2 regions of the Streptomyces sp. B8-7 genome follow, and region 1 is predicted to be linked to the other one. Evidence: riboswitches for the same ligand, from Rfam matches in the RefSeq annotation. Region 1 holds a riboswitch; the other holds the start of a gene.
The links. Region 1 has a riboswitch for glycine ahead of gcvP (aminomethyl-transferring glycine dehydrogenase). Riboswitches for the same ligand answer to the same signal wherever they lie in the genome.
Positions count from the first base shown of each region.

Region 1 (15,289 bases):
GTCGCGGCCCCGCCCGGGTTCACGCGGTCGGCAGCCAGCCGACCTTCCCGGCCAGCAGGGCGTAGCCCACGAACGCGCCGATGTCGAGCAGCGAGTGCGCCACGACCAGCGGGCCGACCCGCCCCCAGCGCCGGTAGAGGTACACGAACACCACGCCCATCACCATGTTGCCGAGGAAGCCGCCGACGCCCTGGTAGAGGTGGTACGAGCCGCGCAGTACGGAACTGGCCATGAGCGAGGAGCCCGTGGACCAGCCGAGCCGGTCGAGGCGGCGCAGCAGGTAGCCGACGACGACGACCTCTTCGAGGACCGCGTTCTGGATCGCGGAGAGGATCAGCACCGGGTACTTCCACCAGACCTCGGGCAGTGCCTCGGGCACGACGGTGAGGTTGACGCCCAGACCGCGGGCGGCCAGGTAGAAGGCGATGCCCGCGCTGCCGATCACGGCGGCGAGCGCGGCGCCGCGGCCCAGATCGGACCAGGGGCGGGTGCGGTCGAAGCCGAGTGCGCGCAGGCTGCTGCCCTCCCGCAGCAGGAGGTGCGCGACCAGGGCGACGGGGACCAGCGCGCTGGCGATCCCGAACAGCTGCCAGGCGAGGTCGAGCCAGGGGCGGCCGGGCGCGGCGGAGGCGTTGAGCGTGGCCGCCTGGTCCTTCAGACCGCCGGGCCGGGTCACCGAACCGACAAAGCTGATCAGCGAGGACACACCGCTCGCGCCGAGCGAGAGGGCCAGCACGAGCAGTGTCTCGTCCCGCAGGATCCGCCGCGGCAGCCCTTCCACCGCCCCGGATCCGCCCACCGCTCCGTCGTCCGCCTGCACCCGTGCCTCCACCTGCTCCGCACCTTGCCTCGCCTCGCCCCATCATCACCCGCCGGGAGCGACGGGAGACGTCAGGGGCGGAGCGTACGGCAGGTGCGCGGGCGGCCGCGCCGGGGACGGGAGGGCGGCTCACCGGGGCGGTACGGGCTCCGGCTCCGGCAGGCCCACCGGCCAGGTGTGCACCGGCTCGCCCCGCTGCATGAGCGCGCTGTACCGGCGGGTCGTGGCGGCCAGCGCCTCGGTGCGGGACAGGCCGGCCTCCAGGGCCTTGTGGAAGGTGGCGGCCTGCCAGGAGGCCCCGTTGACGCGGCGCCGGCAGCGCTCGTCGACCACACCGAGGCAGAGGTCGCGGTCGGCCGGTTCCACGCCCCACGCGTTCAGCCCGGCCTCGGCCAGCGGCAGCAGCTCCTCCCGGACCAGGGTCACGGCGTCGATCTCCGCCAGCCCGCCGTAGCGGCCCCGCCGGGGCCAGCGGAAGCGGGCGTCGATGCCGTGCCGGCAGGCGGCGTCGAAGTTGGCGGCCGCGGTCTCGAACGGCAGCCTGCTCCACAGCGGGCGGGACTCCTCGGCGAGCGCGCGCACCAGCCCGTAGTAGAAGGCGGCGTTGGCGACGATGTCGACGACGGTCGGCCCGGCGGGCAGCACGCGGTTCTCCACCCGCAGATGCGGGACACCGTCGGCGATGCCGTAGACGGGCCGGTTCCAGCGGTAGACGGTGCCGTTGTGCAGGACGAGTTCGGCCAGGCTCGGGATGCCGCCCGCGTCCAGCACGTCCAGCGGGTCCTCCTCGTCGCAGATCGGCAGCAGCGCCGGGAAGAACCGCAGGTTCTCCTCGAACAGCTCGTACACGGAGCTGATCCAGCGCTCGCCGAACCAGGTGCGCGGTCTGACGCCCTGCGCCTGGAGTTCGGGCGGCCGGGTGTCGGTGGACTGCAGGAACAGCGGCGGCCGCGACTCGCGCCACAGCTCCCGTCCGAACAGGAAGGGCGAGTTGGCGCCGACGGCTATCTGCGGCGCACAGGCCACCTGGGCGGCGTTCCACACGTCCGCGAACCGGCCCGGCGTCACCTGGAGGTGCAACTGCACCGAGGTACAGGCCGCTTCGGGCGCGATCGACGTCGCCGTGCACCTCAGATGCTCCACGCCGGCGATGTCGAGGGTGAAGTCCTCCCCACGGGCGGCGATGATCTGCTCGTTGAGCAGGGTGTAGCGGTCCGCCGCGGACAGGTTCGCGGACACCACGTCGTCACGGCCGAGTGTGGGCAGAATGCCGATCATCACGATACCGGCGTCGACCTCGGCCGCTTTCCGGTCGGCATATGCCAGGCCGATGCGGAGTTCCTCGGCCAGCCGGTCGAAAACACGCCCGCCCAGCCGGTGGGGGGCTATGTTGACCTCCAGGTTGAACGTGGCCAGTTCCGTTTGGAAATCGCGGCTCGCGATCCGTTCAAGGACTTGTGCATTCAACATTTTGGGCATGCCGTCGGCACCGGCGAGATTCAATTCGATCTCCACACCCATCAGGTTCCTGGGCCGGTCGAACCGCTTCTCCTCCAGGAGCCGCTCCAGTCCCCGCAGACACCGCCGGAGCTTGTCGCGGTAGCGCTGCCGATCGGACAGGTCGAACGCGCCTGCCACGACCTTCTCCCCCATCGAAGCGTCCCTCCTCGGACGGGTGGACCGGGCGGCCGGCACCGCCGGGCTCCCGGATCAGAAGGGGATGATGCCCAGCGGATGCGATCCATAACGCCTTCGCGGCCCCTCCCCCGCCGCTACTCTGGTCACATCGCGGCACCGTGACCGACGGCACATTCCAGAGGCAACACCCGGATGGTTCCAGGGGTCTTGCGACTCGTGAAAAACGCCGACAAGAATAGGCCGACCGCGGTACCGGAAGCGTCCGAGGTCACCCCTTCGCCGACACGCCGGAATCGGGAGGATTCCCACATCTCCGCGACTGGATTTACCCTTGCCCGGCTTCCCGGTCACCGCTAGACGAAACACCCGCTGAACACTTGTCGTATAAACTCTGCGCACAAGGCAGAGACGGTTGGCGCCCGCGGTCGCACGGAATCGCCCCGAGCCGGCACACGGCGAGACCGCCCGGCCCCTCGTCACGGACCCCGGCCTCCGCCTCTCTGACCTAGTGAGCAGACAGCGCCGTCCGCCCGCCCTCGCGTCACCATGCCTGTCGAATGAGAGGCGACCCACCATGCCGCTGCATGTCCCCGAGGCTCCCTCGCCTGCCCTTCGCTCCGTCCTCACGGCCCTCGGTTCCCCCACCGCCGTCCGCGAGGCCACCACCCCGTCCCTGCGCACCGCACAGGGACCGCTCACACCCCAACTGCCGCTGCCCGTGCACGTCCTGGACCGGTTCACCAGCCAGGGCGCGCCCGTCACACGGCTCGCCGGATGGCGCTTCCTGATCTTCGGCGGCGATCGCCCGCTGGCCGCCGCGGAGACCCGGCTCACGCCCGACGGCTGGACGTTCGCCCACTTCTTCGAAGGGCCCTACATCGCCTCGACCGAGAAGGCGCTGCGCCAGGCCGAGACGCTGCCCCGGGCGCATCAGCCGCGCCTGCTGTCCATCCCCGGCCTCTACATGCTGACCCTGTGGCTGCACGGCGACCCCGCCGCCGACGGGGCGGCCGGCCGCCCCACGCCGACGGACCTGCTCGTGCCGCTGGCCCCGGCACCGCCCGGCATCGCCGCCCACCGTCCCCACGCGGTCGCCGAACTGCTGCCCCTGCTGACCCTTCGGGTGGCGCCCGTCCCGCCGCCCCTGATGGGCTCACCCGCCTGAGCGTACGGACCGACGGCCCCGCCCCGCCCCAGGGCCCGGCGGGGCCGCGGCATGCCGGGCGCCGCACCGGGCCGGTGCGCGGGGACTCGTGTGCGGGACCTCGCCGGCAAGGACCTCCGGTGCGGGACATCGCGTGCGCGGGGGACCCGCGCACACCCCGCACAACAGGGGCCGGAACGCACGGCTCCGGCCTGCGGGCCCATCGTGACTAGCTGTATCGCCCCGGGAGGTTGTGGACGGGTGATGGAGGTCTCGGCTGGGACTGCTTGAACGGGTGAGGGCCTTCCGGGTTCGGTGTGGATTGCGACGTCTACACCGACCAGAAAGGCCCTCGTGCCCCACCGTAATGCACCCCTGACCGAGACCGGACGCCTGCGCCTGGCCCGCTGTGTGGTCGAGGACGGCTGGCCGCTGCGGCGGGCCGCCGAGCGGTTCCAGGTCTCGCCCACCACCGCCCAGCGGTGGGCCGCCCGCTACCGGGCCCTGGGCGAGGCCGGAATGGCCGACCACTCCTCCCGCCCGCACCACAGCCCCCGGCGGACGCCGACCCGCACCGAACGCCGGATCATCAAGATCCGGCTCCTGCGCCGGTGGGGACCGGCCCGCATCGCGCACCTGCTGGACCTGGTGCCCTCCACCGTCCACCGGGTCCTGACCCGCTACGGCCTGGCCCGCCTCACGCACCTGGACCGGGCCACCGGCCGGAACATACGCCGCTACGAACGCGAACGTCCCGGCGAACTGGTGCACGTGGACATCAAGAAGCTCGGCAACATCCCCGACGGCGGCGGCCACAAGACCCTGGGCCGCCAGGCCGGCCGCAAGAACCGCCGGAACGCCGGCTACAGCTACATCCACACCGCCGTCGACGACCACTCCCGCCTCGCCTACAGCGAGATCCTCACCGACGAGAAGAAAGAAACCGCCACCGCCTTCTGGACCCGGGCCCACGCCTACTTCACCGGCGTCGGGATCACCGTCGAGCGCGTCCTGACCGACAACGGCTCCTGCTACAAGTCCCACGCCTGGCGCGACACGCTGACAGCGGCCGGGATCACCCACAAACGAACCCGGCCCTACCGGCCCCAGACCAACGGCAAGGTCGAACGCCTCAACCGCACCCTGCTCGACGAATGGGCCTACGCCCGCCCCTACCGCTCAGAACAGGAACGACGCGACGCCTTCCCCCAGTGGCTGCACACCTACAATCACCACCGCGGACACACCGCGCTGAAGGGCAAACCACCCGCCAGCCGCGTCCCCAACCTCACAGGGCAATACAACTAGCCCGTTGCGGCCAGGACGAACCATCCAAAAGGACGGTGCAGTTGAACTGAACCATCCACCCGGGTGACGCGTCATGATGCTGTAAGAGACGGTGCTGCGAAATCCCTGCGGATCGACGCCCGTGGGGCAACACTTGGTTCCGGACCGACTTATCACAACGGGGGGCGGCCATGAACGACGTTTCACGCCGCGGGACAGACACCACAGAGATCACACACACCACGCCAGAGCGAGAGATCCCACCCATGTGCCAGCACCAGCCACCGTGCCCTTCAGCCGACTCCGCCGACCGGGAGTCCGCCCGCCTCGTGGCGGCCCACCCGGAGCAGGGATGGAGCCTGCTCTGCAACGGCGTCGTCGCCTTCGAGGACACCGGTGAGCTCCTGCCGGACGGCCAGATCATCGCCCCGCACCGCCCGATGGGCGCGGACCGGGTCGTGACGGCCGCCTGACACCGCCGCCGGGCGCCCGCTCACGCGATGCTCCCGAGGGGCCGGTGTGCGGCAGGCCCGCGCACCGGCCCCGACCCGTGGTCACGTCCGGTCACCCCCCGTGCCGCGGGCGGACACGGACCGCGTCCACCACTCCGCCCGTGCCCCGCCGCACCCCGCACGCCCGGGCACGCCCGGGCACGCCCGTCGCGTCCCGAGCGCCGCGCCGACACACCTCGCCCCGCCCCGCCGCCCCACCTCGTCCCGCCCCACCGCCCCACCTCGTCCCGCCCCACCGCCCCACCTCGTCCCGCCCCACCGCCCCACCTCGTCCCGCCCCGCCGCCCCCTGCAAGCGCGCCGCAGCACCCCGGGCGCCGCCCGGAGGCGGTCACCCTCAGGGCGACGTCCTATCGTGACGGGCATGCAGTCCTACACCATCGGACAGGCCGCCCGACTGCTCGGCGTGAGCCCCGACACCGCACGCCGCTGGGCCGACGCCGGCCGCGTGGCCACCCACCGCGACGACAGCGGCCGCCGCCTCATCGCCGGCCGTGACCTCGCCGCCTTCTCCGTGGAACTGGCCGGAGCCGCCCCTCAGGACGAGGAACCCTCGTACACCTCGGCCCGCAACGCCTTCCCCGGCATCGTCACCGCGGTCAGGCTGGGCGACGTCGCCGCCCAGGTCGAGATCCAGGCGGGCCCGCACCGCCTGGTCTCCCTGCTGACCCGCGAGGCCGTGGAGGAACTCGGCCTGGAGGTCGGCATGGAGGCCACCGCCCGGGTGAAGTCGACCAACGTCCACATCGACCGCGCCTGAGCCCGTCCCACCGCACCACCCCATCCCGCCGGCCCCGCCCTGCCCCGCTGCACCACCGCCGGCCGCAGGCGCCGGCCGCAGGCGCCGGCCGCAGGCGCCGGCCGAGCCGTCGGCCACTGTCCGCATGTGCGGTGTGACCAGGCCATCCCGCCTCGCTCATGCGATGCTCCAGCAGACATATGCTCCGCACCTGCGCCACTATGATCGGACGTGTCGGCGGGTGCCACGAGGTGGCGGCCCCGCCCTCCACCGGCGACAGGAGCGAACCCGTGAGCAGACCCTCCGCCGCGCTGCGGGCAGCGGCGCCGACCTGTGCCGCACTGCTGGTGCTGGGCGCCTGCTCGACCTCGCCGGACACGTCCGGGCCGGACGGAGCCGCCGCCTCCGGCTCTCCCGGCAGACTCTCCGGCACGGTCACGGTCTTCGCGGCCGCCTCGCTCACCGAGAGCTTCACGAAGCTGGGCGAGACGTTCGAGAAGCAGCATCCCGGCACCCGGGTCGACTTCAGCTTCGCCGGCAGCGACACCCTCGCCGCGAACATCACGGCCGGGGCTCCCGCCGACGTCTACGCGGCGGCCAGCGCCCGGACCATGAGGGTCGCGACCGACGCGGGGGCCACCGCCGCACCGCCCGCCACGTTCGCCCGCAACCAGCTGGAGATCGCCACCCCGCCCGGCAACCCCGCGGGCATCGCGTCGCTGAAGGACCTCACCCGGCCGGGCCTCAAGGTCGTGCTGTGCGACCGGGACGTCCCCTGCGGCAGCGCCGCCCGGAAGGCACTGACGGCGAGCGGCGTACGGCTCACCCCCGCCTCCTACGAGCAGGACGTCAAGGGCGCCCTGGTGAAGGTGGAGCTGAAAGAAGCCGACGCCGCGCTCGTCTACCGCACGGACGTGACCGCCGCGGGTGACAAGGTGGAGGGCGTGCCCTTCCCCGAGTCCGCCGAAGCCGTCAACGACTACCCGATCGCCCTGCTCGACCACGCCCCCAACGCCCGTGCCGCGCAGGCCTTCATCGACCTGGTGCGGTCCGCCGAGGGCCGGCGGGTGCTGACCTCGGCAGGGTTCCTGCAGCCGTGACCGGCCCCACCGCGCACGGAGAGCCCCTGCAGTACGCCCCCCGGCGCGCCCGCGGGACGGGGGCGCGGCGCGGCGTGCCCCTTCCGCTCCTCCTGCCGGCGCTCCTGGGCCTCGCGTTCCTGCTGGTGCCCCTGCTGGCCCTGCTGATCCGCGCCCCCTGGCGCACCCTCCCGGACCAGCTCACCAGCCCGGAGGTGTGGCAGGCCCTGCGCCTGTCCCTGATCTGCGCGACCTCGGCCACGGCCCTCAGCCTGGTGCTCGGCGTCCCCCTGGCCTGGGTGCTGGCCCGTACGGACTTCCCGGGCCGCGGGCTCGTCCGCGCCCTGGTGACCCTGCCCCTGGTCCTCCCCCCGGTGGTGGGGGGCGTGGCACTGCTGCTGGCCCTCGGCCGCAACGGGGTGGTGGGAAGGTGGCTGGACTCCTGGTTCGGCGTCACGCTGCCGTTCACCACGGCCGGCGTGATCGTCGCCGAGACGTTCGTGGCGCTGCCCTTCCTGGTGATCAGCGTGGAGGGCACACTGCGCGCCGCCGACCCGCGCTACGAGGAGGCGGCCGCCACTCTCGGCGCCTCCCGTTTCACCGCCTTCCGCAGAGTGACCCTTCCCCTGATCGCGCCCGGCGTCGCGGCCGGCGCGGTGCTGGCCTGGGCCCGCGCCCTGGGCGAGTTCGGCGCCACCATCACGTTCGCCGGCAACTTCCCCGGCCGCACCCGGACCATGCCCCTCGCCGTCTACCTGGCCCTGCAGAACGACCCGGCGGCGGCGATCGCCCTCAGCCTGGTCCTCCTCGCGGTCTCGGTGGCCGTCCTCGCGGGCCTGCGGGAGCGCTGGCTGAGAGCCCCGTAGCCACGCCGTGCGCGGCGACAGCCCTGCCGGACCGCGCCCGGCCCCACCGCACCGCCCCACCGCACCGCCCGACCGCACCGCCCGACCGCCCGACGCTCTCCCGCCCGACCGCACCGGCCCCACGGCAGCGCCCCTGCCCCGAGCCACCCGCCTCCGGGACCCGATCTCCGGGACCCGGCCTCCGCACCGGCCCCGCCACGCGTCGCGCCCCGTACCCAGCTGCTCACACGCCCCCGCACCCCGGACGCCCCACACACCCGATGGACCCCATGAGCCCCGCCGCCTCCGCGCCCGCCCAGGGCCTGCACGCCCACCTCGTGGTCGACCACGCGCCCTTCCGCCTGGACATCGCCCTCAGTGCGGCCCCCGGCGACGTCCTGGCCCTCCTCGGTCCCAACGGCGCGGGCAAGACCACCGCCCTGAGAGCCCTGGCCGGTCTGACCCCGCTCACCGGCGGACACCTTCACCTGGACGGCACACCGCTGGACGGCACACCGCCCGAGGCCCGCCCGGTGGGTGTGGTCTTCCAGGACTACCTCCTGTTCCCGCACCTCACCGCGCTGGACAACGTCGCCTTCGGCCCCCGCTGCCAGGGCGCGACCCGCTCCGAGGCCCGGGCGCAGGCGGCCGAGTGGCTGTCCCGGATGGGCCTGTCCGACCACGCCGGCACCCGGCCCCGGCGCCTGTCCGGCGGCCAGGCCCAGCGGGTGGCGCTGGCCCGCGCCCTCGCCGTCCGCCCCCGCCTGCTGCTCCTGGACGAACCCCTGGCCGCCCTGGACGCCCGCACCCGGCTCGACGTGCGGGCCCGGCTCCGCCGCCACCTCGCCGGCTTCGAGGCCGTGGCCGTGCTGGTCACCCACGATCCGCTGGACGCCATGGTGCTGGCCGACCGCCTGGTCGTGATCGAGGACGGCCGCGTCGTGCAGGAGGGCACCCCCACGGAGATCGCCCGCCGCCCCCGCACCGACTACATCGCCCGGCTCGTCGGCCTCAACCTCTACCGGGGCGAGGCCGACGGCCACACGGTCCGCCTGGCGACCGGCCCCGTCCTGACCACCACCGAGCACCTCACCGGCCCGGTCTTCGTCGCGTTCCCGCCGAGCGCCGTCACCCTGTTCCGCGAGCACCCCAGCGGCCTGAGCGCCCGCAACCTGTGGCGGTGCGAGGTGGCGGGACTGGAGACCCACGGCGACCAGATCCGGGTGGCCCTCACCGGGGACGTCCCGCTCGCCGCGGACCTCACCACGGTCGCCGCCGCCGAACTCGGACTGCACACCGGTGCCGAGGTCTGGGCCACGGTCAAAGCCACCCAGACCCACGCCTACCCGGCCTGACCCACGCCTACCCGGCCTGACCCGCCCCGACCGCCGGACCGGCCCGGTCCGCCGTAGCCGCCCGCACGACAAGAGACCCCGCCCGGTACCGGGCGGGGTCTCTCGCGGAGGCTTCTCCCGACGGCTCGGGCGGGCCTGCCCGAGCCGTCGGCCGGCCGGTCAGTCCTCGTACGCGTCCAGGGGCGGGCAGGAGCACACCAGGTTCCGGTCGCCGAACGCCTGGTCGATGCGCCGCACCGGGGGCCAGTACTTGTCCGCCGCCGACACCCCGGCCGGGAACACGGCCTCCTCACGGCTGTACGCGTGGTCCCAGTCCCCGCCGAGGGCGCCCGCGGTGTGCGGGGCGTGCAGCAGCGGGTTGTCCTCGGCCGGCCACGCACCGGTGGCGACCTTCTCGATCTCCGCACGGATGGCGATCATCGCGTCGCAGAAGCGGTCCAGCTCGGTGATGTCCTCGGACTCGGTCGGCTCGATCATCAGCGTGCCGGCCACCGGGAAGGACATGGTCGGCGCGTGGAAGCCGTAGTCGATGAGCCGCTTGGCCACGTCGTCGACGCTCACGCCGGTCGCCTTGGTCAGCGGGCGCAGGTCGATGATGCACTCGTGCGCGACCAGCCCGCCGGGGCCGGTGTACAGCACGGGGTAGTGCGGCTCCAGGCGCTTGGCGATGTAGTTCGCCGACAGGACGGCCACCTGCGTGGCCCGCCTGAGTCCCTCGCCGCCCATGAGACGGACGTACGCCCACGAGATCGGCAGGATGCCCGCGGACCCCCACGGCGCCGCCGAGACCGGGCCGACGCCGGACTCCGGGCCGGCGGACGGCTGCATCGGGTGGTTCGGCAGATACGGGGCGAGGTGCGACCGGACCGCCACGGGGCCCACGCCGGGGCCGCCGCCGCCGTGCGGGATGCAGAACGTCTTGTGCAGGTTCAGGTGCGAGACGTCGCCGCCGAAGTGGCCCGGCTTGGCGAGGCCGACCAGGGCGTTCAGGTTCGCGCCGTCCACGTACACCTGGCCGCCGGCCTCGTGCACGCGGGCGCAGATGTCGGCGACGTGCTCCTCGAACACCCCGTGCGTGGACGGGTACGTGATCATCAGTACGGCCAGCTCGTCGCGGTGCTGGTCGATCCTGGCGCGCAGGTCCTCGACGTCGATCTCGCCGTCCTCGGCGGTCTTCACCACGACGACCTTCATGCCCGCCATCACGGCGCTGGCGGCATTGGTGCCGTGCGCGGAGGACGGGATCAGGCACACGGTGCGCTGCTCGTCACCGCGTGCGCGGTGGTAGCCACGGACGGCGAGCAGACCGGCCAGCTCGCCCTGGGACCCGGCGTTGGGCTGGAGGCTCACCTTGTCGTAGCCGGTGACCTCGGCGAGGCGTTCCTCCAGCTCGTGGATGAGCGTGAGGTAGCCCTCGGCCTGCTCCTGCGGGGCGAAGGGGTGCAGCTGGCCGAACTCGGGCCAGGTCACCGGCTCCATCTCGGTCGTCGCGTTGAGCTTCATGGTGCAGGAGCCCAGCGGGATCATGCCCCGGTCGAGCGCGTAGTCGCGGTCGGAGAGCCGGCGCAGGTAGCGCAGCATCGCCGTCTCGGAGCGGTACTGGTGGAAGACGGGGTGCGTGAGGTACTCGTCGGAGCGCAGCAGTGCCTCGGGCAGCGTGTCCGCACCGGCCGCGTCGAGTGCCTCGATGTCACCCTCGACCCCGAAGGCGGCCCAGACGGCGGTCAGCTGCGCCCGGGTGGTGGTCTCGTCGCAGGCGGCCGAGACGTGGTCCGCGTCGACGAGGTGCAGGTTGACCCCCCTCTCGCGCGCGGCGGCGACGACCTCGGCGGCCCGGCCCTCGACACGGACGGTCAGGGTGTCGAAGAAGGTGCCGTGCACCACGTCCACGCCGCCGGCCGTGAGGCCGGCCGCGAGGACCGCGGCGTACCGGTGGGTGCGCCGGGCGATGGTGCGCAGGCCCTCGGGGCCGTGGTACACCGCGTACATCCCGGCCATCACGGCGAGCAGCACCTGCGCCGTGCAGATGTTGCTGGTGGCCTTCTCGCGGCGGATGTGCTGTTCACGCGTCTGCAGCGCCAGCCGGTAGGCCTTGTTCCCGTCGGCGTCGACGGACACGCCCACCAGGCGGCCGGGCAGGCTGCGGGCGAACTTCTCGTGCACGGCCATGTAGCCGGCGTGCGGGCCGCCGAAGCCCATCGGCACGCCGAACCGCTGCGTGGTGCCGACCGCGATGTCCGCGCCCAGCTCGCCCGGCGAGGTCAGCAGGGTCAGCGCGAGCAGGTCGGCGGCGACCGTGACCAGCGCGCCGAGCCGGTGCGCCTGGTCGATGACCGGCCTGATGTCGCGGACGGCCCCGGAGGCGCCGGGGTACTGGACCAGCACGCCGTTGATGTCGCGGGAGGCGATCTCGGCCGGGATGCCCTGGCTCAGGTCGGCGACGACGACCTCGACTCCGGCGGGCTCCGCGCGGGTCTCGATGACGGCGACGGTCTGCGGCAGCGCGTCCGCGTCGACGAGGAAGAGGCCCTTCTTGTTCTTGCCCATGCGCCGCGACAGCGCCATGGCCTCGGCGGCCGCGGTGCCCTCGTCGAGCAGCGAGGCACCGGAGGTCGGCAGTCCGGTCAGCTCGGCGACGACGGTCTGGAAGTTGAGCAGCGCCTCCAGGCGCCCCTGCGAGATCTCCGGCTGGTACGGCGTGTACGCGGTGTACCAGGCCGGGTTCTCCATGACGTTGCGCAGGATGACGGGCGGGGTGAAGGTGCCGTAGTAGCCCAGCCCGATCATGGACCCGAGGACCTGGTTGCGGTCGGCCAGCGAGCGGAGCTCGGCGAGCACCTCGGCCTCGGTGCGCGCGCCCGGCAGGTCGAGGGCGTCGGCGTTCTTGATGACGTCCGGTACGGCGGCGGCGGTGAGCTCGTCGAGGGAGCCGTAGCCGACCTGCGCGAGCATCTTGGCCCGCGCCTCCTGGTCGGGCCCGATGTGGCGCTGCTCGAACGGGATGCCCTGTTCGAGTACGGAGAGCGGCGTGCGCTGGGCGGTCATGTGCGGAGGCCTCCTGGTCTGACGCGACCTTCGAGGGGTACCACGGCGCGGGTACCCCGACGGCCTCCCCCTCTGTCATCTCGACCTGAGAGCTTCACCGGACCGCCCGAGGGCATCCGGCTTTCACCGTCGGTGAGAGCGGAAGCCGTCGACGCCCGCCCTGCTTTCCAGAGTGACCTCGTCCGTGCGGTACGGGGGCCTGAGAGATTCCGGGGAGGATTTGCTCCTTCGGCGCCTCCGGTGACGCCGGAGGACTCTCCCGCACGGGGTCAGCAGCCGTCTGCAAGACTACCAGCGAGGCTCCCGCACGGGCCTTCGAGTGGCCATGCTCACCATTGTGCCCTTTCGTAGTGCTAACGGATGAGTTGCGACCACGTGGGAGGGCTCGTGCAGACCGACATCGATCCGCGCAACCTGATCGGCCGCAAGGCGTTCGACCGCAACGGTACGAAGATCGGCACCATCGACGAGGTCTACCTCGACGACGCGACCGGCGTGCCGGAATGGGCGGCCATACGCACCGGCCTGTTCTCCAGGGACGCCTTCGTGCCCCTGGAGCCCAGCGAACTGATCGAGGGCACGCTCCACGTCCCGTTCGAGCGGGCCCTGATCAAGGACGCTCCCGACTTCGGTGTGGGCCGGCACCTCTCCCCTGAACAGGAACTCCAGCTCTACCACCACTACGGCCTGGACGTGACCGCGCCTCCACCGCTTCCCGACCACGACTTCGGCAACGTGGCGGGCAAGGACGACCCGCGCTGAAGCGTCCCGCCCCGCGGCGGCCCCGGGGCGGCCGGTTTCCGGCGCGAGGCTCCGGCGGGAGGCTCCGGCGGGAGCCGTTCCGGCCTCCCGCCCGGCCCGATGGCACCCGGCCCGGACCGGGTGCCGCCGGGCCGCAGCGGGCCCCGGAGGCGCCGTCCGGACCGACAGCCTGCCGGGGCCCTGCGGGTCGGGTCCCGGTGTCCGGCCGGGGCCGTGCGGACCGGCCGGCCGGGACGCTGCCCCCACTTCCCCGCCGCGCGGCTCCCCCCGCGTCCCCGGCGGCTCCTCACCCGACGGCGGTCTCCCGGTCCTCCGGCCTGCCCGGCACCAGCGGCAGCGGTTCCGCCTCGGTGAGATCGGGATCCCCGGTGCGGAAGGTCCGCACGCGCCCCGGCGGCGACGTCGGCGTCTCGAACCGTACGGTGACCCGCCCCAGGCCGCTGCCCTGCACCCAGCCGTGCCCGTACACGCGGTGCCGCACATCGTGCCCCGGCGCCCAGTGCCGCTCCCCCGGCTCGGACGGTTCGGCCGGCGCTCCCGCCCTCTCCTCGGTGGTGTCCTCCTCGTCCGGTCCCTCCGCGTCCCCTGCGGCCTGCGCGAACAGATCCTCCTGGGTGAAGTCGGCGAGGCCGCTGACCCCGACGCCGAGCAGCCGGACCCCGCCCGTGGTGTCCACGGCCTCCAGCAGCCTCAGGGCGGCCTCCCGCACCACCGCAGGGTCGTCGGTGGGGCCGCGCAGCGTCTCGGACCGGGTGAGGGTGGAGAAGTCGTACCGCCGCACCTTCAGGACGATCGTGCGGCCGGACAGCCCCGCGCCACGCAGCCTCCGCACACACCGCTCGGCCAGTCTGCGCACCTCCGTCCCGACCCGTACCCGGTCGTGGATGTCGACGTCGTACGTGTCCTCGACGGACACCGACTTGGTCTCCCGCTCGGCCACCACGGGCCGCTCGTCGTGGGCCAGGGCCATCGCGTGCAGGGCGTGCCCGTGCGCCCTGCCCAGCAGCCGCACCAGCTCGTCCTCGCCGGCCTCGGCCAGCTCCTGCACGGTGTGGATGCCGGCCCGTCGCAGGTGGTCGCCGGTGGCCGGACCCACCCCCGGGAGCGTGCGGACCGGCATCGGCCCGAGCATCGCCTGCTCCGTACCCGGCTCGACGAGCACCAGCCCGTCGGGCTTGGCCTGCTCGGAGGCGATCTTCGCCAGCATCTTGGACGCGGCGAGACCGACCGAGCCCGTGAGACCGGTGACGGCCCGTATGTCGGCCCGGAGCCTGCCTCCGGCCCGGCGTGCCGAGTCCGCGTCCCGGGCGGCCCCGGCGGCCTCCAGGTCCACGAAGGCCTCGTCCAGGCTCAGCGGCTCCACCAGCGGCGACAGTGCCCGCAGCAAGCCCATCACCTGGTCGCTGACCGCCCGGTACAACGCGAACCGCGGCACCAGGTACGCGGCGTTCGGGGCGAGCCGTCGCGCCTGGCCCATGGGCATCGCCGAGTGCACCCCGAACACCCGGGCCTCGTACGAGCAGGTCGCCACCACTCCGCGCGGCCCGAGCCCGCCCACGACCACGGCCTTCCCGCGCAGGCTCGGCTTGGACGCCTGCTCCACCGAGGCGAAGAAGGCGTCCATGTCGAGATGCAGGATCGTGGGCGCGTTTCTCACATGTCCGATGCTGCACCACGGCACTGACATCGGTGCCGTCACGCGGGCCCCGGCGGACGCGGCGGGCCCGCGTGACCGCCCGGCACCACCGTGCGCCGTCCGGCACGGGCGGGGTGGGGTCGCCCGCCCGGCCACCGCGCGGCACGGCACCACCCGCCCGACGGCACGGGAGGAGGCTGCACGGTCCCGCCGTCGGGGCCGGACGGGCCCGGCCCGGGTCCGGACGGCGCGTGACGTGGTGCGAGAGGAGCCTGGGACGCCCGCCGGCGGGCGCGCCGCGTCCGGTGCGGCCCATGGCCGGGGCGCCGTGTGCCAGGGAACAGCGGGCGAACCCGACGACGCGGCGCCACCGTGGCGGGCGGGGGAGGCGGACGGCCGTCCGCCTCAGCCCTGGACGAACAGGTCCC
Region 1 is NZ_JBYRRL010000003.1:1,061,792-1,077,080, forward strand. It holds gene AC5K6T_RS19790 (CPBP family intramembrane glutamic endopeptidase) at 20-820, opposite strand; gene AC5K6T_RS19795 (glutamate-cysteine ligase family protein) at 950-2,473, opposite strand; gene AC5K6T_RS19800 (hypothetical protein) at 3,033-3,623, shown strand; gene AC5K6T_RS19805 (IS481 family transposase) at 3,957-4,910, shown strand; gene AC5K6T_RS19810 (DUF5999 family protein) at 5,156-5,362, shown strand; gene AC5K6T_RS19815 (TOBE domain-containing protein) at 5,765-6,160, shown strand; gene modA (molybdate ABC transporter substrate-binding protein) at 6,430-7,239, shown strand; gene AC5K6T_RS19825 (ABC transporter permease) at 7,236-8,084, shown strand; gene AC5K6T_RS19830 (ABC transporter ATP-binding protein) at 8,354-9,418, shown strand; gene gcvP (aminomethyl-transferring glycine dehydrogenase) at 9,578-12,463, opposite strand; glycine riboswitch at 12,641-12,735, opposite strand; gene AC5K6T_RS19840 (PRC-barrel domain-containing protein) at 12,851-13,225, shown strand; gene AC5K6T_RS19845 (DNA polymerase IV) at 13,512-14,882, opposite strand.

Region 2 (15,289 bases), on a different contig from region 1:
TCGATAGGGGCCGCAGACGGCCGGACCGGCGCCGGCCGGTGCCGCGGCCCTAGGTGTATCGCCCCGGGAGGTTGTGGACGGGTGATGGAGGTCTCGGCTGGGACTGCTTGAACGGGTGAGGGCCTTCCGGGTTCGGTGTGGATTGCGACGTCTACACCGACCAGAAAGGCCCTCGTGCCCCACCGTAATGCACCCCTGACCGAGACCGGACGCCTGCGCCTGGCCCGCTGTGTGGTCGAGGACGGCTGGCCGCTGCGGCGGGCCGCCGAGCGGTTCCAGGTCTCGCCCACCACCGCCCAGCGGTGGGCCGCCCGCTACCGGGCCCTGGGCGAGGCCGGAATGGCCGACCACTCCTCCCGCCCGCACCACAGCCCCCGGCGGACGCCGACCCGCACCGAACGCCGGATCATCAAGATCCGGCTCCTGCGCCGGTGGGGACCGGCCCGCATCGCGCACCTGCTGGACCTGGTGCCCTCCACCGTCCACCGGGTCCTGACCCGCTACGGCCTGGCCCGCCTCACGCACCTGGACCGGGCCACCGGCCGGAACATACGCCGCTACGAACGCGAACGTCCCGGCGAACTGGTGCACGTGGACATCAAGAAGCCCGGCAACATCCCCGACGGCGGCGGCCACAAGACCCTGGGCCGCCAGGCCGGCCGCAAGAACCGCCGGAACGCCGGCTACAGCTACATCCACACCGCCGTCGACGACCACTCCCGCCTCGCCTACAGCGAGATCCTCACCGACGAGAAGAAAGAAACCGCCACCGCCTTCTGGACCCGGGCCCACGCCTACTTCACCGGCGTCGGGATCACCGTCGAGCGCGTCCTGACCGACAACGGCTCCTGCTACAAGTCCCACGCCTGGCGCGACACGCTGACAGCGGCCGGGATCACCCACAAACGAACCCGGCCCTACCGGCCCCAGACCAACGGCAAGGTCGAACGCCTCAACCGCACCCTGCTCGACGAATGGGCCTACGCCCGCCCCTACCGCTCAGAACAGGAACGACGCGACGCCTTCCCCCAGTGGCTGCACACCTACAATCACCACCGCGGACACACCGCGCTGAAGGGCAAACCACCCGCCAGCCGCGTCCCCAACCTCACAGGGCAATACACCTAGGGCGTGTTTCGAAAGTAGCGTCGTCTGCCCGAAGGGCAGGCCTGGCGGCGTCTGGTGCGTGCGATCGCAAGGCGGAGGGTCGCCCCGATACTGGATGTATCGGGGCGAGCCCGACAACGCGGCGAGCGTGCGTGCCAGACGCCGCCAGGCAGGCGGGACTTTCGAAACACGCCCTAGATCTCGTCGGCCTCGGCCTCCCGCACCGTGGACCTCCGGTTCCACGCCCTCGGCGCCCTCCAGTTGAACCGCATCGCCAGCAGTCGCACCGCGAACGCGGTCACCGCGGCCAGCGCGGAGGTGAAGGGCGACAGCGCGTCGAACCGGATGCAGAGCACCACGATGCCCGCGCCGACCATCGCCGGCACCGCGTAGAGGTCGCGGTCCCAGCGCAGCAGGGAGGGCACCTCGTTGGCGAGCACGTCGCGCAGCACGCCGCCGCCGACCGCGGTGGCCAGGCCGAGGGCCGCGGAGGAGGTGAGGTTGAGCCCGTACTCGAACGCCTTGGTCGTGCCGGTGACGGCGAACAGGCCGAGCCCGGCCGCGTCGAAGACGTTGACCCCGGCCTGGATGCGCTCCACCTCGGGGTGCAGGAAGAACACGAGGAGGGCGGCCAGCAGGGGCGTGATGAAGTAGCCGAGGTCGGTGAACGCCGCCGGGGGCACGGCGCCGATGACCAGGTCGCGGAAGAGCCCGCCGCCGAGCGCGGTGACCTCGGCGAGCACGGCGATGCCGAAGACGTCGAAGTTCTTGCGCACGGCCAGCAGCGCGCCCGAGATGGCGAACACGAAGATGCCGATCAGATCCAGCGTGTGCTGGACGGACGGGCTGAAGATTTGCTCAAGCACCCTTACATTTTTACCTACGAACCAGCCCCTGCCTTGCAATGCAAGGCAGGGGCGCGCTCCGGGTTACTGCTCCTCGGCCTTCGCCGCACCCTTGTCGGCGCTGCCGGCCTCCCCGGCGCCGGTCCCGGAAGCGCCGGTCTCCGGCTCCGCCTCGGCCGCCGTCGACTCCGGCACCGAGACAGCGTCCGGCTCCGACACCGACACCGGCTCCGGCTCCGGCTCCGGCTCCGACACCAGCCTCGCCGCCTCCTCCGCGGCGCCCAGCAGGACGGTGTCCTGCGGCTGCTGGTCCTCGAAGTCCTCCGGGTGGTGGCAGGCCACGCGCTGGCCGGGCCGCAGCTCCAGCAGCGGTGGCTCGGTCGTGCGGCAGACCTCGGTGGCCTTCCAGCACCGGGTGTGGAAGCGGCAGCCGCTGGGCGGCGAGATCGGCGAGGGGACGTCGCCCCTGAGCAGGATGCGCTCGCTCCCGGCGCTCCTGCGCTTGGGGTCCGGGATCGGCACCGCCGACATCAGCGCCTTGGTGTACGGGTGCATCGGCGCCGTGTACAGCAGGTCGCGGTCGGCCAGCTCCACGATCTTGCCGAGGTACATCACCGCGATCCGGTCCGAGACGTGCCGGACCACCGACAGGTCGTGCGCGATGATCACGTAGGTCAGGCCCAGCTCCTGCTGGAGGTCGTCCAGCAGGTTGACGACCTGCGCCTGGATCGACACGTCCAGCGCGGACACCGGCTCGTCCGCGACGACCAGCTTCGGGTTCAGGGCGAGGGCGCGGGCGATGCCGATGCGCTGGCGCTGGCCGCCGGAGAACTCGTGCGGGTAGCGGTTGTAGTGCTCCGGGCTCAGCCCCACCAGCTCCAGCAGCCGCTGGACCTCCTTCTTCACCCCGCCCTCGGGCTCGACCCGCTGGAGCCGGAAGGGCGCCGAGACGATGGAGCCGATGGTGTGCCGGGGGTTCAGGGAGCCGTAGGGGTCCTGGAAGATCATCTGGATGTCCCGGCGCAGCGGGCGCATCCCGGCGGTGCTCAGGCGGGTGATGTCCTTGCCGTCGAAGCGGATGGTGCCGCCGGTCGGGTCCTGGAGCCGGGTGATGACCCGCCCCATCGTGGACTTGCCGCAGCCCGACTCGCCGACCACGCCGAGGGTCTCGCCGCGGCGCACCTCGAAGTCGATCCCGTCGACGGCCCTGACCGAGGCGACCTGCCGCTTCAGCAGACCCTTGCGGATCGGGAAGTGCTTGGTGAGCCCCTCGACCCGCAGCAGCACCTCGCGCTCGCCCAGGGCCTGCCGCCGCTCCCCGGGAGCCTTCTGCTGTGCCGGGACCGTGACGGCGTCCGTCTTCTTCGTCTCACTCACAGCTTCGGCGCAATCTCTTCGGTCCAGATCCGGGTGCGGTCCTCGGGCGAGAGGTGGCAGGCGGACCAGTGGCCGCCCTCGACCGGCCGCAGCTCCGGGCGGACGGTGCGGGTGGCGTTGTCCTTGGGCACGTCCGCGTACGGGCAGCGGGGGTGGAACGCGCAGCCGGAGGGCACGTTGATGAGGCTCGGCGGCTGCCCCTTGACCGGGACGAGCCGGTCGGTGGTCTCCCGGTCGATCCGGGGCATCGAGCCGAGCAGCCCCCAGGTGTAGGGGTGCTGCGGCCGCTCGAAGACGTCCTCGACGGAGCCGCGTTCCACGCACCGGCCGCCGTACATCACGAGGACGTCGTCGGCGATCTCGGCGACGACGCCGAGGTCGTGGGTGATGATGACGACCGCGGAGCCGAACTCCTTCTGCAGGTCGCGGATGAGGTCGAGGATCTGCGCCTGGACGGTGACGTCGAGGGCGGTGGTCGGCTCGTCCGCGATGAGCAGCTCGGGGTTGTTGACCAGCGCCATGGCGATCATCGCGCGCTGGCGCATACCGCCGGAGAACTCGTGCGGGTAGGCGGCGACGCGCTTGTGCGGTTCGGGGATGCCGACCCGGTCGAGCATCTCCACCGCGCGCAGCCGGGCGGCCTTGCGGCTGACGCCGTGGTGGACGCGGTAGGCCTCCACGATCTGGCTGCCGACCGTGTAGTACGGGTGCATCGCGGACAGCGGGTCCTGGAAGATCATCGCCATCTCGCGGCCCCGCAGCCGGCGCACCTCGTCGGGGTCGGCGGAGACCAGCTCCTTGCCGTCCAGCCAGATCTCGCCGGACATCCGGACGTTCTTGCCGCGGGAGCCGAGCCGGTGCAGCCCCATGACCGCCAGGGAGGTGACCGACTTCCCGGAGCCGGACTCGCCGACGATGCTGAGGGTTCTGCCCTTCTCCAGCTGGAAGCTGAGCCCGTCGACGGACTTGACCAGGCCGTCGTCGGTGGGGAAGTGCACCCTGAGGTCGCGCACGTCGAGGAAGGCGGTCGTCTCCGGCGCGGCGGGGGCGGGCTCGCCCACGGCGGCGCCGGTCTTGGAGAGTTCGGTCACGAGAGCCTCACCCGCGGGTCGGCGGCCGCGTACAGCAGGTCCACCAGGAAGTTTGCGAACACGACGAAGGTTGCGGCGAGCAGGGTGACCCCGAGGATCGGGGGCAGGTCGTTGTCCTGGATGGACTTGACCGCGTACTCGCCGATGCCGTGCAGGGAGAACACCGTCTCGGTGATGACGGCACCGCCGAGGAGCAGGCCGAGGTCCATGCCGAACACCGTGATGATCGGGGTCAGGACGGCGCGCAGGCCGTGCTTGACGACGACGTTGCGCTCGCGCAGGCCCTTGGCGCGGGCGGTGCGGATGTAGTCCTCGCTCATCGTCTCCAGCATGCCGGAGCGGGTCAGCCGCGCGTAGATGGCGGAGTAGAGCAGGGCGAGCGAGCACCAGGCGGGGAACAGGGTGTTGGCCCACTGGGACGGGTTCTCGGTGAACGGCACGTAGGTGCGGCCGAAGATGGGCCACTGGTAGGTGAACAGCAGCAGCGCCAGCTGGCCCGTGAAGAACATCGGCAGGGAGACGCCGGAGAGGGCGACGCCCATGAAGAGGCGGTCGAGGACCGAGCCGGGCTTGAGCGCGGAGATGACACCGGCGGTGACACCGGACACCAGCCACAGCACCGCGGCACCGGCGGCCAGCGACAGCGTCACCGGCAGGCGGGAGGTGAGCTGCGGCCAGACCTCCACGTGGGTCTTGAAGGAGTAGCCGAAGCACGGCGCGTCGCAGTGCACGGTGGTGGGGCCGAGGTCATAGGTGGCGCCGGCCACGATCCCCTTGATGAAGTGCCAGAACTGGGCGTAGACGGGCTGGTCCAGTCCCAGGTTGTGCTTGACCGCGGCGATGTCGGCGGGCGACGGGTTCTTCCCGATGTACTGCTGGGCGAGCTGGTCGGCGGTCTGGCCGGCGAGCCGCGGCAGCAGGAAGAAGATGCCGAAGGTGACCGCGGCGACGACGAGCAGCAGGATCACCGCTGCGATCGTCCGGCGGATGATGTACGAGATCACGGGGACCGGCGCTGGTGCCCGCGGGCCTCTCGGCCCGCGGGCACCAATGCCTTCACCTGCCTTCCGGGGCTACTTCTTGGTCGTACCGATGTTGAGGTAGTCGTACTGACCGCTCCAGGCCGCGTTGGAGACCAGGTTGGTGAAGTTCGCCGGGCGGTACAGCAGGACCTTGAAGTAGGTCAGCGGGACGAGGGCCGCCTCCTCCATCGTCTTGTTGTCGATCTCGCCGTACAGGGCGTCGCGCTGCGCCTTGTCCTCGGTGGCGATCGCCGTCTCCAGCTTGGAGTTGATCTCGTCGTTGTCCAGCTGGGACAGGTTGGTGTTGCCGGACTCGCCGATCGCGTCGCCGTGCAGGATCTGCTGCAGGAAGCCGTAGCCGGACGGCCAGTCGGCACCCCACTGCATCATCATCAGGCCGATGTTCTGCTTCTCGTCGAACTTCGGCACACCCACGGAGTCGGTGAAGTACTTGCCCGACGGGTACTGCTTGAGGGTGGCGTCGATGCCGGCCTTCTTCAGCGAGCTGATGATGGCGGTGGCGGCGTCGATCTCCTGCGGGCGGTCGCTGCGCGCGGAGATGTTGGTGGAGATGGACGTCTTGCCGCAGGCCTTCAGCTGCTCCTTGGCCTTGGCGGCGTCGCCCTTGCCGCCGTCGGTGGCGTACAGGTCGGACTTGGCGTAGCCCGGGATGTCCGGCGGCAGGACGGTGGTGGCGATGTCGCCGCGGATCGGGCCGCCCTCGGCGGTCTGCACGGAGACCTTGTCGATGGCGTACTGGACGGCCTTGCGGCAGGCGACGTTGTCGAACGGCGCGAGCTTGGTGTTGATCGCCATGTAGACGAGGCGGCCGCCGTAGGTGTTGTCGGTGTTGGCCTTCAGGGAGGGGTCGTTGACGACCTTCGCCTGGGTGGCGGCCTGGACACCGGTGCCGCCGAGGTCGATGGCCCGGCCGGCCATGACGTCCTGGTCGATGGTCTCGGCGTTGACCTTGAGCTTGACGACGATCTGGTCGGGGTACTGCTTGCGCAGCGGGTCGGTCTTCGGGTCCCAGTTCTCGTTGCGGACGAGGACGACCTGCTTGCCCTCCTCGTAGCTCTGGAACTTGTAGGAGCCGGAGGACACGATCTTCTTGACGTAGTCGACGCCGGTGTCCTTCGCCTTCGGCACGGGGGCCGTCTGCGGGGTGGCGACGAGGTAGTCGAACTCCTGGAACGCGCGGTTCAGGTGGAAGACGATCGTGGAGTCGTCGGGCGTCTCGATGGACGCCAGGCCCTTGTCGCTCTTGTCCTTGTAGGGGCCCTTGTACTTGTCGCCGCCCTCCAGGAACTGCTGGAAGTAGTTGGGGCCGAGCGAGAGCACGTCGCGGGCGAAGTTGGAGCGCTCGACGGCGTACTTGACGTCCTTCGAGGTGATCGGCGTGCCGTCCTCGTACTTCAGGCCGGCGCGCAGCTTGTACGTCCAGGTCTTGCCGCCGTCGCTGGGCTCGCCGGCGCTCTCGGCGAGGTCCGGGACGAGTTCGTTGCCCTTCTCGCCCGGACCGGGCTTGAAGGTCATCAGCGGGCGGGCGTAGAGCCGGCTGAAGTTGTACATGTACGCGTAGTACGTGTTGCCCGGGTCGAAGGAGTCCGGCACGTCCGAGTACTCGTAGGTGACCGTGCCGCCCTCCTGCGTGGAGGCGTTGACGACGGCCTTGGTCGCGGCGTTGGCGCCAGCGGACTTGCCCGATTCGTCGTCCTTGTTGTCATCGGCCTTGCTGCAGCCTGAAAGGACCAGGCTGACACTGCCGATAGCCGCGAGCGCGGCAAGCGCTGACCTTCGCATGATGGTCTGCTTCCCCTCCATTGTCGGAAACTTGTTGAGCTCTCGGCGCGGCGGCATGTCAGCGGCTGCGCGGGTCGAGGGCGTCACGGAGACCGTCACCGAGCAGGTTGAACGCCAGGACGGTGACGAAGATGGCGAGGCCGGGCACGATCATGAACTGCGGATCGACCTGGTAGAAGTTGACGGCCTCCTTCAGCATCCCGCCCCATGAGGCCTGCGGGGGCTGGATGCCGACGCCGAGGAAGCTCAGGCTCGCCTCGAACAGGATGTTGGTCGGGATGAGCAGCGTCGAGTAGACGATGATCGGGCCGACCAGGTTCGGCAGCAGTTCCCGGAACAGGATGTACGGACCCCTGGCGCCCATGCCGCGGGAGGCGTCGACGAACTCACGCTCCCGCAGGGCCAGGGTCTGACCGCGCACGATCCGTCCCAGGTACGGCCAGTTGAAGAACCCGATGATGAAGATCAGCACGCTGATGTGGAGCGGCAGTCCCTCGAGACCGAAGGCACCGCCCTGCAGCGTCGCGGAGATGGCGATGGCGAACAGCAGCAGCGGGAAGGCGAGGAAGGTGTCCATCAGCCGGCTGATGACCGTGTCCACCCGTCCGCCGTAGTAGCCGGCCATCACACCGAGGATGGTGCCGATGGTGTTCGACAGCAGCGTGGCACCGAAGGCGACGACCAGGGAGACCCAGGACCCCTCCAGGATGCGGGTCGCGATGTCGCGCCCGAACTTCGGCTCCACACCGAGCGGGTGGTCCCAGCTCATGCCGCCCATGCCGCCCGTGGGCAGCGAGGTGTTCGGGTCGATCAGGTCCTGGTTGAACGCGTTCGGGTCGAGACCGAAGAGGCTCTGGATCGGACGCGAGAGGACCGCGAGGGTGATCAGGGCGATCACGACGATCCCGCCGGCCACCGCGACGCGGTCCTTCTTGAAGCGGGACCAGGCGATCTGCCCCAGGGAACGCCCCTCGATCCGCCCCTTGTCGACACCGGCGAGCACAGTCTCCGGCTGCGCCTCGGCCGCCGACCCGGTGGTCCCGATCGGTGCGGTCACGGTGACCTGACCTCTCTCGCCGGTGGTGACCGGCCTTGTGTCCGCCGCTGTGGGCGGCTCGTTCGCTTGTCTGCACAAAGGTGGGCACGGTCGATGCCGGCACCTGTCCAACTCATCCCTTGTCGGCACCTATTGAGCACTCGGTCAAAGGATCGATCGGCGTCTTGAGAGGTGAGTCTTCAACGCACTCTTGATCACGCGCCAGGCCTGTCCGCGAAAGGATGCGCAACCGTGACACCCATCGGGGAATTCCGCTATCCGAACCCCTGATGCCGCGTTACGGTGAGCGACGCCCTGCCCGGTGGATGCGCCGGGCACGCCGACAGCACGTCATGCCGACCGCTGAGCTGCGGCGTTGCCGGTGGGAGCGGGCTCGGGCGGAGAAGACGGAGCCGGCGGAGGGGCTCCGGCGGGCCGCGCCCCGGAGCGACGGCCTCCGCGGAGGCGGCCTCTCCGGAGGGGCCGGGCCCGCAGAGGCGGCCTCCGCGGAGGGGCGGGCTCGGACGGCGTGGGCTCGGGGGCGCGGGCTCGGACGGCGTGGGCTCGGGGGCGCGGGCTCGGACGGCGTGGGCTCGGGGGCGCGGGCCGCGCCGGAGCACCGTGGCTCAGAACCCGCCGTGCACCGGCGGGTAGCCGTACCCGGCCGCGGGGGCGGGCGCGGCGTGCGCCTCGCGGTCGTAGAACGGCCGGGCCCCGGTCCGCATCCACATCGCGACCGGGCAGTACTCGTCGGACATGGCCACCGTGGACACCGGCAGCCCGTCGGGGACGGCGCCCACGGACTGCTGCATCATCGCGCGCACCGAGTCCACGGCGGGCGGGGAGGTGTCGTACAGGTCCAGCCCGATGGCGAGGTAGGGGGCACCGAGCGCGGGCTGCACCCAGGCGCGGCGCAGGGTGCGCACGGCGGGGGTGCGGTGGGCGTTCTGTGCGAGCAGCGCGTAGAACTGGGGGATCTCGACGGCGGGTTCGGTCAGCCGCAGCGGGCCGGCCGGCTGCCGGTCGAGTCCGGTGGCGATGCGGCGCAGGTCGAGCCAGGGCACCCCGACACCGCCGCCGGGGGCGTGCGGGTTGAGCCAGAGGCCGTAGTGCTCGGGGTAGAGGGTGCGGGCGACGTCGAGGGCGTCGACGACCTCGTAGCTGCGGTTCCAGCCGCTGGCCGACAGCTCCTGCGCGGAGGTCACACAGGGGGCGTAGGAGTGGCCGTCCACGTGCATGTCGCCGTACTGGGCGTCCGGGGAACCGGCCTGGCCGCGCCACAGCAGCATCCAGATCTGGCCGGAGGCGGGGGTCGCGAGGGCACGCAGGAACTCCTCGTAGGCGTCGTAACGCCCCGGGGTCACCTGGCGCAGCGTGTGCTCGACCGTGCCGGTCGCGGCGGTGCCGCTCGCGCTCACTTGTGTTTCCGCCCCTTCTTCCTCGACCGGGTCATGAAACCAGGTTATGTCGTTCGGGGGGAGGATCGGGGAGGGCTCGGGAGGGATCTGTGACGCGGCCGCAACGACGGCGCTGCAGCCCGTCGCCCCCGCCGCACCGGACCCGCCGGTTCCCCGCCGCCCCGCCGGTCACGTCCTGTCGCCCCCGTCCCGTCCACCGGTCACGGCCCGCCCCCTCGGTCCCGCCGCCCCGCGGTCCCCTCGCTCCCGCCCGCCGCGCCGCCCCGGCGGGCCGTGTCACGCCCCGGGGCGGCGGCGCACCGCCCCTGCTTCCGGTTCTGCTCCCGGCCCCGGCTCGGTCCGGTCCTGTTTCCGGTCCCGGCTCACTTCTGGAAGAACGGGCGCACCTCGGTGCTCATCCACTCCCCCACCGGGTCCTGCGCCACGTCCAGCAGGACCAGGTTGACCGGCCAGGGCACGGGGACCTCGGCCAGGGCACGGCCGAGGGCCTCGCTGGGGGCGGTGAGCGGCTCCTCGTCCAGTCGGGCCAGCTCCACGCCGACGAACAGCACGGGCTCGGCCGTCTCGATCGCGGCCAGGCAGCGCCGGGCCGAGCGGACCACGCCGGTGGCGTCGAACGCGGCGGCGGCCGCGGTGAGGAAGTCGACGGGGTCCTGCTGCCAGTCGGGCTCGAAGAGGCGGACCCGGCCGCCGCCGGCGGTACCGTCCAGCGGGGTGTGCCCGGCCCGGCACAGCTCCGCGACGGCGGGCGGCGGCAGCGGGACACCGACCACGCCGCCGGGGTTGAGCACGACACCCGCGTGCGGGGGCAGTCCGCGGGCGAACTCCACGGCAGGGGCGACGGCGTACGCCATGGCGGGCCCGGCGCCGAGCCGGAACTGCTCCTCGGAGCTGAAGACGGGCACGTACGCCTGGCCGTCGAGCTCCAGGGTGGGCAGGTCCAGCGAGGTGCTGTCCGGGCCTCCGCCGGCCGGCAGGGGCACCCAGACGAAGCTGCGGGCGAGCACCTCGACGATGCGCGGGCCCGCCGACGGGACGCCGAGGGAGGCGGAGAGCACCTCCTCCAGTTCGTTGCCGGGCCATCCTCCGTGCGGATGGGGGTGTGCCTGCGCCGGGAAGTCCATCTGCCGCCTACCGCCTGCCGTGGTGCTGCCATGGTGCTGCCGTGGTCCTGCCGTGGTCCTGCTGAAGTCCTGCTGTGGCTGAAAAGGCTAACGCGTGCCGGTCGCGGCCCGTTCGGGCCGCCCGGCCCGCCGGAGCCGGACGCCGGAGGGGGCCGGACGGCGGAAGCGGGGCCGGACGCCGGAGGGGGCCGGACGCCGCGGGACCGGACGGTGAAGGCGGGACCGGACGACGAAGGCGGAGCAGCCCGGCGGCGGGCATCCGCCCGGGGAAGCGGAGGCATCCGCCCGGGGAAGCGGAGGCATCCGCCCGGGGAAGTGGAGGCGGCCGCGCGGGAAGGCGGACGGAGCCGCCCGCCGGCAGGCGGCCGCCCGACAGGGCGCGGACGCCCGGTCCGCCGGACCGCCCCGCCGCTCAGCCGCCCCGCCGCCCCGCCGCTCAGCCGCCCCGCCGCCCCGCCGCTCAGCTGCTCAGCCGGTGAACCCGATCCGGCGCAGTGCGTCGGCGGCGTCGCGGTCGAGGAGGACCGCCGAACCGCAGCCGGCCGGGAGTTCACCGGACTCCACGCGGCGCAGCAGCCGGGCGAAGGCGCCGCGGTGGCGCCGGAAGGCGTAGCGGGAGACGCCCCGGCCGCGGGCCCGCTGCCCGGCCAGGGCGTGGCCGGGTGCGACGTCGAGGAGCAGCAGGTGGAGGGTGCCGCCGCGGCGGCGGGCGGCGCGGGACAGCCAGCCGCGCACCCACGACTGGGTGCCGCAGTCGTGCACGACGACGCCCCGTCCCTCGCCGAGGGCGCGGCGCAGGGCGGCGTAGTGGGCGAGGCGGACCAGGGGGCGGTAGAGGGCGTAGGGCAGGAGGCGGGGGGCGCGGGCGTCGAAGCGGTCGCGGGTGTCCTGGGAGTCGATGCGCGACCCGGGCACGGCGCGGCGCATCAGGGTGGACTTGCCGCTGCCGGGCAGCCCGGTGACGACGACGAGGTCGTGCGGGCCGAACAGCAGGGCGTGCGGGCTGCGGCCGGCCCGCTCGCGCAGGTCGCGGACGACGGGGGCGGGCCGCGCGGGGCAGGCGTCGCGGGGCGGGGCGAGGCGCTGGGCGGGCAGCGCGAGGGCCGGGCTCGTGGCGTACGGCGTGGTCCTGTTCACCGTGTTCGTCCTCCCCTGGGGCGGGTCGCGGGACCCTTGCCCATCGAGTGTAAAGAGACGGTAATGCGGCGGCCTAGGGATTTCGTGTGCGTACTGCCACAGGCCGGTTACAGATGCGGCCCTGCCGTACCGGGCGGATGCGTGCAATGATGGGCGCGCCTAACTGCATACCGGCCGTTTGAATCCGCGCGGGAGAGTCCCCAGCCTGGCTGGGGCGCCGAAGGAGCAAGTCCCTCCCTTGAATCTCTCAGGCCCCGTTACCGCGCGGGCGAGGCACATCTGAAAAGCGGGCCGCTGCCGGCAGTGGTCCCACCCAAGGTGCAAGCCGTGATCCCTCCGTCCGCCGCCGCACGCGTGTGTACGGACGGTCATGGCGAACCTCTCAGGTTCCGATGACAGATGGGGAGGAACGACCTCGCCTGTCATGTTCTTGGGTTCTTGGGAGACGACCGACCGATGAGCAGTACTGAACTCCGCCACACGGCGCTCGATGCCCTGCATCGTTCGCTGGGCGCGACGATGACCGACTTCGCCGGCTGGGACATGCCGCTGCGCTACGGCTCCGAGCGCGACGAGCACGTGGCCGTGCGCACCAGGGCCGGCCTGTTCGACCTCTCGCACATGGGCGAGATCACCGTGACCGGCCCGCAGGCGGCCGCTCTGCTGGACTTCGCCCTGGTCGGCAACATCGGCGGGGTGGGTGTGGGCCGGGCCCGCTACACCATGATCTGCCGGGCCGACGGCGGCATCCTGGACGACCTGATCGTGTACCGGCTGGGCGAGAGCGAGTACATGGTCGTCGCCAACGCCTCCAACGCCCAGGTGGTGCTGGACGCGCTGGCCGAGCGCGCGGCCGGCTTCGACGCCGAGGTCCGCGACGACCGCGACGCGTACGCACTGCTCGCCGTACAGGGCCCGGAGTCTCCCGGCATCCTGAAGTCGCTGACGGACGCCGACCTGGACAACCTCAAGTACTACGCCGGCCTGCCCGGCACGGTCGCGGGTGTGCCGGCGCTGATCGCGCGCACCGGCTACACGGGGGAGGACGGCTTCGAGCTGTTCGTGCGGCCGGAGCACGCCGTCGAGCTGTGGCAGGCACTGACGAAGGCCGGCGAGGGCGTCGGGCTGATCCCCTGCGGCCTGTCCTGCCGGGACACGCTGCGCCTGGAGGCGGGCATGCCGCTGTACGGGCACGAGCTGACCACGTCGCTGACCCCGTTCGACGCCGGGCTCGGGCGGGTGGTGAAGTTCGAGAAGGAGGGCGACTTCGTCGGCCGCGAGGCGCTGACCGGGGCCGCCGAGCGCGCCGCGGCGAACCCGCCGCGGGTGCTGGTCGGCCTCGTCGCCGAGGGCCGCCGGGTACCGCGCGCCGGATATCCGGTGGTCGCGGACGGCCGGGTGATCGGTGAGGTCACCTCCGGCGCCCCCTCCCCCACCCTGGGCAAGCCGATCGCCATGGCGTACGTCGACGCGGCGCACGCGGCGCCGGGCACCGAGGGTGTCGGTGTGGACATCCGGGGCAGCCACGAGCCGTACGAGGTCGTGGCGCTGCCCTTCTACAAGCGTCGCAAGTGACACCGTCGTAGCGCCGCAGAGCCGGCGTCGGGCACGTTCACGCCGCTCACGCAGGTCTCTCTGCGGTCCCCCCTGCCCCGGCAGGCGGTCCCCCCTGCATCAGCACCACCTCGCGTACAGGAGAATCCAGGCCATGAGCAACCCCCAGCAGCTGCGCTACAGCAAGGAGCACGAGTGGCTGTCGGCCGCCGAGGACGGCGTGTCGACGGTCGGCATCACGGAGCACGCCGCGAACGCGCTCGGTGACGTCGTCTACGTCCAGCTCCCCGAGGTCGGTGACACGGTGACCGCGGGCGAGTCCTGCGGCGAGCTGGAGTCGACCAAGTCGGTCAGCGAGCTGTACTCCCCGGTCACCGGCGAGATCACCGAGGTCAACCAGGACGTGGTGGACGACCCGTCGCTGGTGAACACGGCCCCGTTCGAGGGCGGCTGGCTGTACAGGGTGCGCGTGGAGGGCGAGCAGGACGAGCTGCTGTCCGCCGACGAGTACACCGCCTACACCGCCGGCTGAGGAGACCCATGTCCGTCCTGAACACCCCCCTGCACGAGCTCGACCCGGAGATCGCCGCGGCGGTCGACGCCGAGCTGGTCCGTCAGCAGTCCACGCTGGAGATGATCGCCTCGGAGAACTTCGCTCCGCTGGCGGTCATGGAGGCGCAGGGCTCGGTCCTGACCAACAAGTACGCCGAGGGCTACCCGGGCCGCCGCTACTACGGCGGCTGTGAGCACGTCGACGTCTCCGAGCAGATCGCGATCGACCGGGTCAAGGAGCTGTTCGGCGCCGAGTACGCCAACGTGCAGCCGCACTCCGGCGCCTCCGCGAACCAGGCCGCGCTGTTCGCGATGGCCCAGCCCGGCGACACGATCCTCGGTCTGGACCTGGCGCACGGCGGCCACCTGACGCACGGCATGCGGCTGAACTTCTCCGGCAAGCAGTTCAACGTGGTGGCGTACCACGTGGACGTGGAGACCGGCCTGGTCGACATGGCGGAGGTGGAGCGCCTCGCCAAGGAGCACCGCCCCAAGGTGATCATCGCCGGCTGGTCGGCGTACCCGCGTCAGCTGGACTTCGCGGAGTTCCGCCGGATCGCCGACGAGGTCGAGGCGTACCTGTGGGTCGACATGGCGCACTTCGCCGGCCTGGTGGCGGCGGGGCTGCACCCGAACCCGGTCGAGCACGCCGACATCGTCACCTCCACCACGCACAAGACGCTCGGCGGGCCGCGCGGCGGCATCATCCTGGCCAGGCAGGCGTTCGCCAAGAAGCTGAACTCGTCCGTCTTCCCGGGCTTCCAGGGCGGCCCCCTGGAGCACGTGATCGCGGCGAAGGCGGTCTCCTTCAAGGTGGCGGCGTCCGAGGACTTCGCCGAGCGGCAGCGTCGTACCGTGGAGGGTGCGCGCCTCCTCGCCGAGCGGCTGACCGCTCCGGACGCCCGGGAGGCGGGGATCAACGTCCTGTCCGGCGGTACGGACGTGCACCTGATCCTCGTCGACCTGCGCGAGTCGGAGCTGGACGGCCAGCAGGCCGAGGACCGCCTGCACGAGGTCGGCATCACGGTCAACCGCAACGCGGTCCCCGACGACCCGCGGCCGCCGATGGTGACCTCCGGTCTGCGGATCGGTACGCCCGCGCTCGCGACCCGCGGCTTCACGGCCGAGGACTTCGCCGAGGTCGCGGACGTGATCGCCGAGACGCTCAAGGCTCCGTCGCCCTTCGAGGAGGCGGACGTGGCTCCGCTCAGGGCCCGGGTGGC
Region 2 is NZ_JBYRRL010000005.1:722,694-737,982, reverse strand. It holds gene AC5K6T_RS27355 (IS481 family transposase) at 175-1,128, shown strand; gene AC5K6T_RS27350 (trimeric intracellular cation channel family protein) at 1,302-1,973, opposite strand; gene AC5K6T_RS27345 (ABC transporter ATP-binding protein) at 2,037-3,329, opposite strand; gene AC5K6T_RS27340 (ABC transporter ATP-binding protein) at 3,326-4,420, opposite strand; gene AC5K6T_RS27335 (ABC transporter permease) at 4,417-5,424, opposite strand; gene AC5K6T_RS27330 (ABC transporter substrate-binding protein) at 5,494-7,245, opposite strand; gene AC5K6T_RS27325 (ABC transporter permease) at 7,304-8,302, opposite strand; gene AC5K6T_RS27320 (enhanced serine sensitivity protein SseB C-terminal domain-containing protein) at 8,908-9,699, opposite strand; gene AC5K6T_RS27315 (enhanced serine sensitivity protein SseB C-terminal domain-containing protein) at 10,062-10,823, opposite strand; gene AC5K6T_RS27310 (AAA family ATPase) at 11,292-11,960, opposite strand; glycine riboswitch at 12,140-12,233, shown strand; glycine riboswitch at 12,234-12,369, shown strand; gene gcvT (glycine cleavage system aminomethyltransferase GcvT) at 12,417-13,535, shown strand; gene gcvH (glycine cleavage system protein GcvH) at 13,669-14,046, shown strand; gene glyA (serine hydroxymethyltransferase) at 14,055-15,289, shown strand, end outside.
Region 2: another riboswitch for glycine. It lies ahead of gcvT (glycine cleavage system aminomethyltransferase GcvT); the one in region 1 lies ahead of gcvP (aminomethyl-transferring glycine dehydrogenase).